Regions from separate parts of the Arthrobacter sp. CDRTa11 genome, predicted to be linked through region 1. Evidence: riboswitches for the same ligand, from Rfam matches in the RefSeq annotation. Region 1 holds a riboswitch; each other region holds the start of a gene.
The links. Region 1 has a riboswitch for cyclic di-AMP ahead of F8G81_RS04105 (hypothetical protein). Riboswitches for the same ligand answer to the same signal wherever they lie in the genome.

Region 1 (3,269 bases):
ACTCCTGGGAGTGGAACCTTCGGATGCCCTGGTGTTCGAGGATGCGCCTGCCGGAATTGCTGCCGGGCTGGCTGCGGGCATCCGCACGGTGGCGGTGGGCCCGAACACCGGTCCGCTGCCGGACGGCGTGCTGCACATTTCCGACTACAGCGACGTTTCGGTTGCCGTGGAAACAGACGCAGCGGGCGCGAGGGTCATTTCTTTCCGGCTTTGAGGTCTGACACCACCTTGGCTATCCGGCGGGCCCTGGTTTCCGCCGTCTTCGCCTCCGCCAGCGGTTCAACGTACCGCCGCTGGGTGCTGTAGTTCAGCGTGGCATAGAATGCCTGCGCCTCGGGTTCGGCAGCGAGGGCGGCGGCAAGATCGTCCGGAACCTCGATGACGCGGGGCTGCGTGTCCAGCTCAACGTCCACCTCAACGGTGTCGCCGGCCGAAACCCCGGTGAGTTCCCGGTTGGCGGTGCTCACTCCAACCATGTTCTGCCCGCCCATCACGGCGATGCTGCTGCGGTAGCTTTTGCCGTTGATGGTCACCACCACCGGCGGCTTCCTGCCGGCGCCCAGCGCGCCGACAACTTCCTCCGGAACCTCAATGGCCGCCTTGTTGCCGCTGCCCAGGATGGTGGTGGTGAATTTCATGGTCCCAGTATCCCGCCCCGGCCCTGGGTGTCACCAGAAAGCCACTTGTTTTGAGCGGGCCAAAACCTGCCGGTTGCCTAGTACCAGTTGTTCGACAGGTGGAAGTTCAGGGCACCACATGGTGACTGGTAGCGCTCCTGGATGTAGTTCAGGCCCCAGTTGATCTGCGTGCGGTAGTTGGTGAGGTAATCTCCACCGGCGCTCGCCATTTTCTCGGCGGGCAGTGACTGGACAATGCCGTACGCCCCGCTGCTCGGGTTCATCGCCGTGGTGGTCCAGTCGGACTCCTTGGTCCAGAGCGTCTTGAGGCACTGCATCTGGTCAGGTGCCCAGCCATACGATCCCAGCTGGCTGGCCGCGTAGGCCTGGGCTCCCGCGGGATCATTGACGGCAACAACAGGCGCAGGAGCAGGCTCGGGCGCCGGGGCCGGCGCCGGGGCGGGTGCCGGTGCGGGCTCGGGGGCAGGCGCTGGTGCCGGCGGAGCAACCTCGGCAGGGGCGGGAGCGGGAGCGGGCGGCGCCTGGACCTCGGTCTTCTCGACGCTCAAATCGGAGTCAGCGGGAGCTGCGGCGGGGGCGGATTGGGACTCGACGGCCGACACCCGGGTGATGGATTCGGACGCCTGGCCGGCGGCGCCGACTCCCACCAGCAATGCACCGGCGGTGACAAGAACGGCTGTGCGCTTGCCCAGGGAGGGTATTTTTGCCAGCCTGGACATGGTGGCGGCGGGCCAGGCTGCCACCGTCAGGCGGAGCTTGTGACGGCCGTGGGATTCGGACTGCCCGGTTTTAGGGCGTGGTTCTACCTTGAATTCAGACATGATGGATCGCCTCTCACACCTGCGGAGTTAGCTGTCGGGTTCGGATGAGGGCATCCGGCCACACGGAAAATCACGTGCTGGCTTAACCCCAAGGGCATTCACTGCCCGGGACTGTGGGTCCCCCGCCTCTGCCTGGTCAAGAAGAATCCGGGAAGCGGCAGAGCTTGGCGTCATCCGGAATATACGGCCCGAACGGGAACCGCACCCCATCGACGGTACAGGAGACTGCCGCTTAAGTCACATTTAGGTAACAGAGATCACGACGACGGTGTGTTGGCTTGCGCTTAGCGGGCAATGATGGGAAGTCGCAAGCTGAACTCGGTGAAGCCCGGTTGTGACCTCACCGTTACCGTTCCGCCGTGCGCCTCCACGATTGACTGGACTATCGCCAAGCCCAGTCCGCTGGTTCCTTCCGAAGCCGCGGGACCTGATCCAGGTGCGTTGCCCGCACGGGACGCGTCTGCGCGGGCGAACCGGGAGAAAACCTGGTCCAGGAACTCCGTCGGGATGCCACCGCCGTCGTCCGTTACCGTTACGACGGCGCTGCCGTCAGGCGACGTCGTGACCCCGGTGACAACAGTGGTGCCGGGGGCCGTGTGCTTGCGGGCATTGGAAAGCAGGTTCACCAGCACCTGGCGAAGCTGCGGCGCATCGCCGTTGACCAGCACGGGCTCGTCGGGGAGTTCCAGGTGCCAGTTGTGGGCAGGAGCGATGACCTTCTCGTCGCTGACGGTCTCGATGACCAGTTGCGTGAGGTCAACCTCGGCAAGCTTCAGGGACTGGCCTGCGTCCAGCCTGGCGAGCAGGAGCAGGTCCTCCACCAGGGTGGTCATCCGTTCGGACTGGCTCTGCACCCGGGCCAGCGACTTCTGGCCGTCCGGAGTGAAGTCCTCGGTCATCCGCATCAGTTCGGTGTAACCGCGGATGGCTGTCAACGGGGTGCGGAGTTCATGTGAGGCATCGGCGACGAACTGCCGCACTTTGGTTTCGCTCTGCTGCCTGGCCTCCAATGCCCGGGCTACGTTGTCCAGCATGAGGTTGAGGGCATGCCCGACGCTGCCCACTTCAGTCCGGGGATTGGCGTTCGACGGCGGGACCCGCACCGCGAGGGCTACCTCGCCGGCGTCGAGGGGAAGCCGGGAAACGCGGGTGGCAACTTCGGAGAGCTGTTCCAGCGGTTGCATGGTGCGCCGGATCAGCACAGTTCCTGCCAGTCCGATAAGCACCAGGCCGCCCAGAGACACAAAGACAAAGGTCCACACCAGCGATGACAGGGTGCTTTCCTTGCCGGCCAGGGGGAGTCCCGTGACCAGGACATCGCCGAACGAGGTTTCCTCGGCCACCAGCCTGTAGTTGCCGTTGGACAACGTCCGGTCCACCGGATCCCCGTTGCGTGCCAAGGTCAGCAGGACCTCTTTGTCTCGGGTGGAGAGTGGTGCGCGGGTGGTGTCTGAGGCGAGGAAGCCGGCACTGTTGACCTGCCCGCCGAGGATGCGGGCATTGAGGGTGCCAACGCTCTGTCCCCGGGCGTCAAGGGGATCACGCCCGCCATTGAAGCCGCCCATCGGCGGCCTGCCGGGAGCGTTGGAGCGTTCCGCCGCCTGGCTGAGCTGGTCATCGAGCTGGCGGGTGAGGAATGAATCCATGGACGCGTAGGTGAACAGGCCCACGGCACCGCAGATGGCAACCAGGAGGGCCATGGCCAGCAGAACCAGCCGGGTGCGCAGGTGCCAGGTGCCGGGCCTCAGCCAGTTGCGGTCATCCTTGGGTGCCGGTGCCGGTGCCGGTCCCGCTGCCGATGCGGACGAGG
Region 2 (3,269 bases), 130 kb from region 1:
GCGGCCAGGCGTAGACATCCACGCCGGCCTCCGCCGTTGCCTCAGGGCGCGTGCCGGGCTCTGACGTGATGATGGTGGAGGCCTCAAGGAACGGCGCCTTGTTGGTGGCGGACGCGAACTTGGAGCCGAATTCGCCAAACGAGAGGTGCTGGGCCTTGTTCTCCACCAGGCCAAAGCTGGCAACATCCCAGAAGGCCGTGGAGCCACCCACGCCCAGGACAACCTCATACCCCTCGGGGGCGCGGAAGAATTGGTTCAGGCCCTCACGGACAGAGCCCACCAGGTTCTTGACCGGGGCCTGACGGTGCGACGTACCAAGAATCGTGGTGGATGCAGCGGAAAGCGCCTCGATTTGTTCCGGCCTGACTTTTGAAGGTCCGGCACCGAACCGTCCGTCCTTTGGCAGGAGGTCGGCGGGAATAGTGATGCTGGTTTCGCTCACAGGGGCTCCAATTTCGGCGTGGACGCACTTCACGTCCGGGACGGTGGGGTGGCGGGCAGTCAGCAGTGACTGCAATTATGGACCTCCCTTATTCTGCCTGACAGCCAGATGCGGCGGGAACCGGACCGTCATAGTCCGGTCATTGAGACCTGCCCTGCGACCTCCGGTGAAAGGTGGCAGGGGAGTGCGGGAGACATGATGCGCAAGCTCCAGGGCAGCACTTGCGGAGGGCGCCAGGAGAATACCCGCCCTGAGAACTGACGCGAAATTGACCCTGACAGGGGGTGGCGAAATTATCCGGACAAACTCAAAATAGGCTAAGCTTTTCAACGGACTACGTCGCTGTGGGTGGGCGATACGGATGGGATTGCCCAAGGTACTGCGCTCGAGGGAGCTGAGCTGGATGACGGATCTGATCGATACTACGGAGATGTATCTTCGGACCATTTTGGAGCTTGAGGAAGAGAACATTGTCGCTCTTCGGGCCCGCATCGCTGAACGGCTGCGCCACTCCGGCCCCACGGTGTCCCAGACCATTGGGCGGATGGAGCGGGACGGCCTGGTGGTGGTCTCCGGAGATCGTCACCTGGAACTCACGACAATCGGCCGCAAGCGCGCCATCGAAGTCATGCGCAAGCACCGGCTCGCGGAACGGCTCCTTGCTGATGTGATTGGCCTGGATTGGGCATATGTCCATGACGAGGCCTGCCGCTGGGAACACGTGATGAGCGAACGGGTGGAGCGGCGCATCTATGAAATGCTGGACCACCCCACTGAATCCCCTTATGGCAACCCCATCCCCGGTCTGGCGGCCCTTGGTGGTGCAGAGCCCAGTGGGATCGCAGACGGTGTGATTAATCTCCTGGACGCGATGAAGGGTTACGGCCAGGGCTCCCAGGTGACTGTCAGCCGCCTTGCCGAGCCAATCCAGGTGGAGCCAGAGTTGCTGGTTCAACTCGACGAGGGCGGGATTCGGCCGGGAGCCTCCGTCTCCCTTGAGCGCGTCGGGGAGTACATTTCCGTCCGCGTGCCCGGGATAGAGGGGGCGCTGGAGTTGCCGCCGGAAGTAGCGGCCCACGTCTTTGTTTCTGTCGGCTGATTTAGCCTAATCGAGGGACAAATCCGGGGCCCGCGGCGGGGCCCCGTTGCCTTGTTGTGAGCGAGCACATAAAAGATAACGGAATTGTTACACGGGCTTTAATCGCCTATAGTTGATCCCCAAGCGTTGATACTAAAGCGTTACCTGATCTGGAGCCGAGCTCTGCCAGCGGATCAGGTGCACGAGTCACTTAACTGGCAGAGGCGGAGGAACCACAACCGGCAGCCGAAAGGCTGCCTTGGGGTGAAGTCCGTCAGCGGCAAGCCTCTTCCAGCGAAGGATCCTACGGGATATCTCTGTGCCGAAGCTTGCTTACGGCGGACCGGGTCTTTGAACTCTCTGACCCGAATCCGACAGCTAACTTCGCAGGCTACCCAGAGAGGAACCGTTCTTGACCATGCAAAATTCCAGGGGCCGCCGTCGCGCCGCCGGCCCGCCTTCGGCGCCCCGGGTTGCCGAGGTTCTTGCCGCGAACAGACCACGCGACCCCCAACGTGATGCGCGCCGCCGGCGTGGTCCGTTCCAGCAAATCAGCGATTTTGCCGCGGCCAGCGGCGTAGGGCAGAAGGCCGGGATTGCCCTCGCCGCCACCGGCCTGGTCCTCACGGTCACGGTTCCCGCAACCGGCCCCGTCATGGCCACCCCTGCTGTCGGCCAGACTGCAACCTCAGCCGCCTCAGTCTTGCCGCAACCTGAAATTTCCGCAGAGGCGGGTGCGCAGATCGACTTCAGCCGCTCCTCCGTGGTGACGCAGGGCGATCCGGATGGCAAGCTCAAGCAGCTGCTGAGCGCGCAGTCTGCGGGTTCAATCACCCGCGCCGCATCCGCCGGCAGCCTGGGTGCACCGCTGGCTTCACTCGTGACCGCCTCTCCGTTCGGTTACCGCGTCAGTCCCATTACCGGTGGTTCCGGCGACTTCCACCGCGGCCAGGATTATGTGGCCCAGTGCGGAACGTCGGTCCTGGCAGCCGCGAGCGGCACCGTGACCTTTGCCGGCTGGCATCCCTACGGCGGCGGCAACCGTGTTGTGGTGGACCATGGCAACGGCCTGGAGACCACGTACAACCACCTCTCCTCGTTCAACGTCCACGTGGGCCAAACCGTCACCAGGGGCGAAGTTGTGGCGCTCAGCGGCACCACCGGGGCTTCTACCGGCTGCCACCTTCACTTTGAGGTGCAGGTCAACGGAGAAGTCGTCGATCCCACCGGATGGCTTTAAGTGATGGAAAACTCTCAAATCGCTGTGACATGCCGTGACCTGAATGTGACATTCGCTCTAAACTGTTGTAACGTCTAAAGCGCGTCAACTTTTCCGAAGTTGACGCTCTTGAGTGGATTGCCTAGCTCTGCCACCGCTCAAGGTCCGTTCGCATGACATCGTCTGGCAGGGGCGGGGGAACCAATTTTGGTCTTCGATTTATGAAGGCCTTGGGGTTAAGTCGCAAAGCTTCCCAGGAAGCAGCGCGGCCGGGTGACTCCCATCCGAATCCGACAGCTCACCTCGCAGGCATTGGGAGAGGCTACCTTCGTGTCTTCACGCCATAATTCTGCGCGCCACCGTGCGCAAACGGTTCGTACCAACCCATTGGACTCCGTGTCCAAGGCTGTTAGTGCAAATGCCGGGACCGTAGGTCGCCAGGCTGCTGTCATTGCAGCCGCATCAGGCCTGATCCTGAGCATGGGGCTTCCGGCCAACGCCGCCGACACCACCGCGGGCATCTCCGCTTC
Region 3 (3,269 bases), 2.2 Mb from region 1:
GATAGACCCGCGGCAGTGGCTGCTCCGCGAACCACGGTGCTGCCCCGGCTCGATGGCCTGGACGTTCTTCGCGGTGCCGCGGTTGGTGCCGTACTTTTGGGGCATTCCTGGCCCGGAATATTCCAGGGTGCCGGCATCGTCGGCGTCATTGTCTTCTTCGTCTTGAGCGGTTACCTGATCACCGGCGTGCTGCTTAAGGACGTGGAAAGGCATCGCAGGATCCGGTACGGACGCTTTTACGCCCACCGTGCCTTCCGGCTGCTCCCTGCGCTGGTGGCCTTCCTTGGTGTGTACGCCGTCGTTGAGTTGACTGCAGACGTGCTCGGGGACAGGTCAAAGGGAATCATCGGCTACACCCTGCTGGCAGGTTTCGGTTACCTGAAGGACCTGCCGTTGCCCTTCGATGTCAGCATGGCCATCGGACCGCTCTGGACCCTGGCGGTGGAAGAACAGTTCTACTTGATTTGGCCGGCGCTGCTGCTCTTCGCGATGCGGCGGCACCGCCAGGGAAGATTGCTGGGCTGGTCTGCCGCCGTCGTCCTTTCGCTGATGACGGCGAGCGTGCTGGCGATGCTCATCCTCGCCCCGCAGCTTCACTCCTTGGTTTATGCCCTGCCCACGACGTGGGGCCTCGGGCTGATCGTGGGGTCCGGCGTGCGGATGTACCGTGTCCATATTTTCGGCTGGTTCAAAGGCCACCGTCTCCGGCAGGCAGCGCTGCTGACCTCCGTATTTGTCCTGGCCACCCTGGTTTTCGTCCCCAAGGCCAACGAGTCGCCGGCCTTCTTCTTCCTTGGCGGGCCGCTGGCCATGGCCGCCGCCGCCGTCCTGGTGGTGCTGGCCGCGTCGCGAACTAAGATGATGCCGGCGTGGACCCGCGCCTTGCAGGCCCTGGGCACAATTTCGTACTCGGCGTACCTCTGGAACTACATCGTCATTCTCTGGCTCAACGGAGGCTCGACGGCGGATCTGCCGCCACTCGTGGCTGTGGCGGCGATCCTGCTGACCCTCCTGGTGGCGTTTATCAGCTGGCACACCGTGGAGAGGCTGGGACGGATGGCTCGTGCCCGCTTTGACAGGTACTACGAGGAGCGATGGAACACTTGGCAGGCCGCTGAAATGCGGGGATGAGCAAGGTGACGCACCGACCCGGATTTCCTTGTTACCTAAACGTGACTTTAGGGGGCTGTTCCTGTACGGTTTTGGGGTGGCCCATCTAGATCGGGCCGCGTCCGGGCTGACGCCGAGCTCTGCCACATCCCGGACTCCCGACACATTAAGGCAGAGACGGGGGACCCACAGTCTTCGGGCCGCTGCCCAGCGGCCCTTGGGGTGAAGCCGTCACGTTTAACGTGCCGGCCGGTTGACCTCTTCCGAACCCGACAGCTAACTCCGCAGGCGTTGAGAGGCAACCATCATGTCCCGTTCGCTGGATCAGTCGCGCCCTTTTCGGGCCGGGCGACACCGCGCAGACACTGCGCACGCCATCACCACTCCACTCACCCCAACGAGTTCCGAAGCGGAAAAGCCAGACGCCGGGTCTTCCCCCGCGGGACAGGCCTCCGCGGCACTGCGACGAAGCAGGGACAGGCGCCCGGCCTTCGAGGTGCCGCCTGCACCGCAATCAGCGCCCAGGGCGGAGGCAGCATCTCCCGCAACCGAAGCACTTCCCGTCGTAGCGTCCTCGAGTCCCGCTCCGGAAAACGGACTCACAGCCGCACCCGCAGTCCTGGCTACGCCGGCGCCCAGTGCTGCTCCCACAGCGCTCCGGCGCGGGAGGGCGCGACGCGAGGCCGGGAAGCCCGAGGAGGCTGCACGTGGTGCGGCCGCCAACGACGTTCCTGCCCCGACACTAACCCCGCAGAGAGCCGCCGCCTTCAGCTCCGATCCCCAGGCCATCCTGAGGAAAGCAGCTTCGGTTCGGGTCATGGGTCACCGGATGGCAGTCGTTACCGGCGCCCTGGCCGTGGTGCTTGCCGTCGGTACCGCCAGCCAAGCCACCGAACTGCCCTTTTTCGGTAAGGAGGCGTCCGCCCAGGACGCCCCGGCTGGAAAGGACGCAACACGGGCCACGATGGGATCCCGGCCCACATATGTGAACGGCCGCACCGCCCCCACGCCAGGCACCTCCACTCCCCCGGGCACAGCGGGCAGCGGGCCGGCAGAGGCCGTTCCCGGCACCACTGACGTACCCGCGGCCGGCGGTTCACTTGCCTCCTCGCTGCCAACCGTCGCCGACCTTCCCATGCCGGTTGACGCGCCCACCCTGGCCGGAATCGTAGCTGCTTCCCCCGCCGCAGTTCCGCCGTCGACAGGCCCGTCCGTAAACCTTCAGCCTCCTGCCATGGCACCGGCATCGCCTGCCGCGCCGCCGGCAGCGCAGGCCCCGGCGGGCACACCTGCCCCGACGACCGCACCACCTGCGTCACCGGCACCAGCCCCCGCTGTGCCGGCACCCACCACCACACCAGTTCCGGCCACCACCGCTGCACCCGCGCCAATGACCGCATCAGTGGCTCCCTCGCCGACGGCAACAGCTGTGCCGTCCGCAGCCGATGGCGGCACGGCAGAAGAAGCAGTGGACACGCGTTCATATGCCAGCGGCCGCCTTGCGTCGTATGGATGGGGTCCGGAACAGATGAATGCCCTCAACGCCCTCTGGGACACGTCAACCAAGTGGCGGCCCAGCCAGGTGGAGCGAGGCTTGAGCTACATCAAGCAGCGCCATGGTTCCCCGGCCAAAGCCCTGGAGTTCCGCGCCGCCAACAACTGGTACTGAGCAACAGGGGCACCCGGGCAGGCCTCCAAACCAACAGACTGTCCCAATCCACCAGGAATGGCGCACACCTAACTCTCAACAACCTCTCAATCAGAAACAGCCCCCGCGCGCATCATTCGCGAGCGGGGGCTGTTCTCGTTAATTCACGGCTCCTTAGAGCAGTCTCCGCGCCATCCGTCGGGTGGCAGAGCCAGCGGTCGCCAGCCGCCGGTGGTCGCGGCAGCGCCAGCTGACCTGCCGGGCGTCAGTCACGCGGCCGCATGAGGGGCGGGTTGAGGACGGCGCGCGTTGGCTGCCCTGCCGCTGGCCGGGACGGCCCGGCCAGGCGGAAAAGCGCAGCTGGGCGGCCGGCGTCGCCCGTCGTCATGCGCCCGGTTTCCTCCAGAAAACCGGGCGTCCCCGTCGCTTTACGGTGGAAGTTCCTGGGATCGAGCCGACTGCCCCACACCGCCTCATAAACGGCCCTCAGCTGGGCGACGGTAAATTCTTC

Region 2: it holds a riboswitch for cyclic di-AMP, as region 1 does, so the genes downstream of both, F8G81_RS04685 (M23 family metallopeptidase) here and F8G81_RS04105 (hypothetical protein) in region 1, are expected to answer to the same signal.
Region 3: it holds a riboswitch for cyclic di-AMP, as region 1 does, so the genes downstream of both, F8G81_RS14020 (hypothetical protein) here and F8G81_RS04105 (hypothetical protein) in region 1, are expected to answer to the same signal.

What each region holds. Positions count from the first base shown of each region.
Region 1 covers NZ_CP044532.1:871,739-875,007, forward strand. The annotation lists gene F8G81_RS04095 (HAD-IA family hydrolase) at 1-214, shown strand, start outside; gene F8G81_RS04100 (YdeI/OmpD-associated family protein) at 195-638, opposite strand; gene F8G81_RS04105 (hypothetical protein) at 716-1,459, opposite strand; cyclic di-AMP (ydaO/yuaA leader) riboswitch at 1,465-1,639, opposite strand; gene F8G81_RS04110 (sensor histidine kinase) at 1,744-3,207, opposite strand.
Region 2 covers NZ_CP044532.1:1,004,386-1,007,654, forward strand. The annotation lists gene serC (phosphoserine transaminase) at 1-442, opposite strand, end outside; gene F8G81_RS04680 (metal-dependent transcriptional regulator) at 846-1,541, shown strand; cyclic di-AMP (ydaO/yuaA leader) riboswitch at 1,685-1,928, shown strand; gene F8G81_RS04685 (M23 family metallopeptidase) at 1,939-2,760, shown strand; cyclic di-AMP (ydaO/yuaA leader) riboswitch at 2,904-3,065, shown strand; gene F8G81_RS04690 (C40 family peptidase) at 3,136-3,269, shown strand, end outside.
Region 3 covers NZ_CP044532.1:3,118,898-3,122,166, forward strand. The annotation lists gene F8G81_RS14015 (acyltransferase family protein) at 16-1,131, shown strand; cyclic di-AMP (ydaO/yuaA leader) riboswitch at 1,232-1,415, shown strand; gene F8G81_RS14020 (hypothetical protein) at 1,418-2,779, shown strand; gene F8G81_RS14025 (NUDIX hydrolase) at 3,024-3,269, opposite strand, start outside.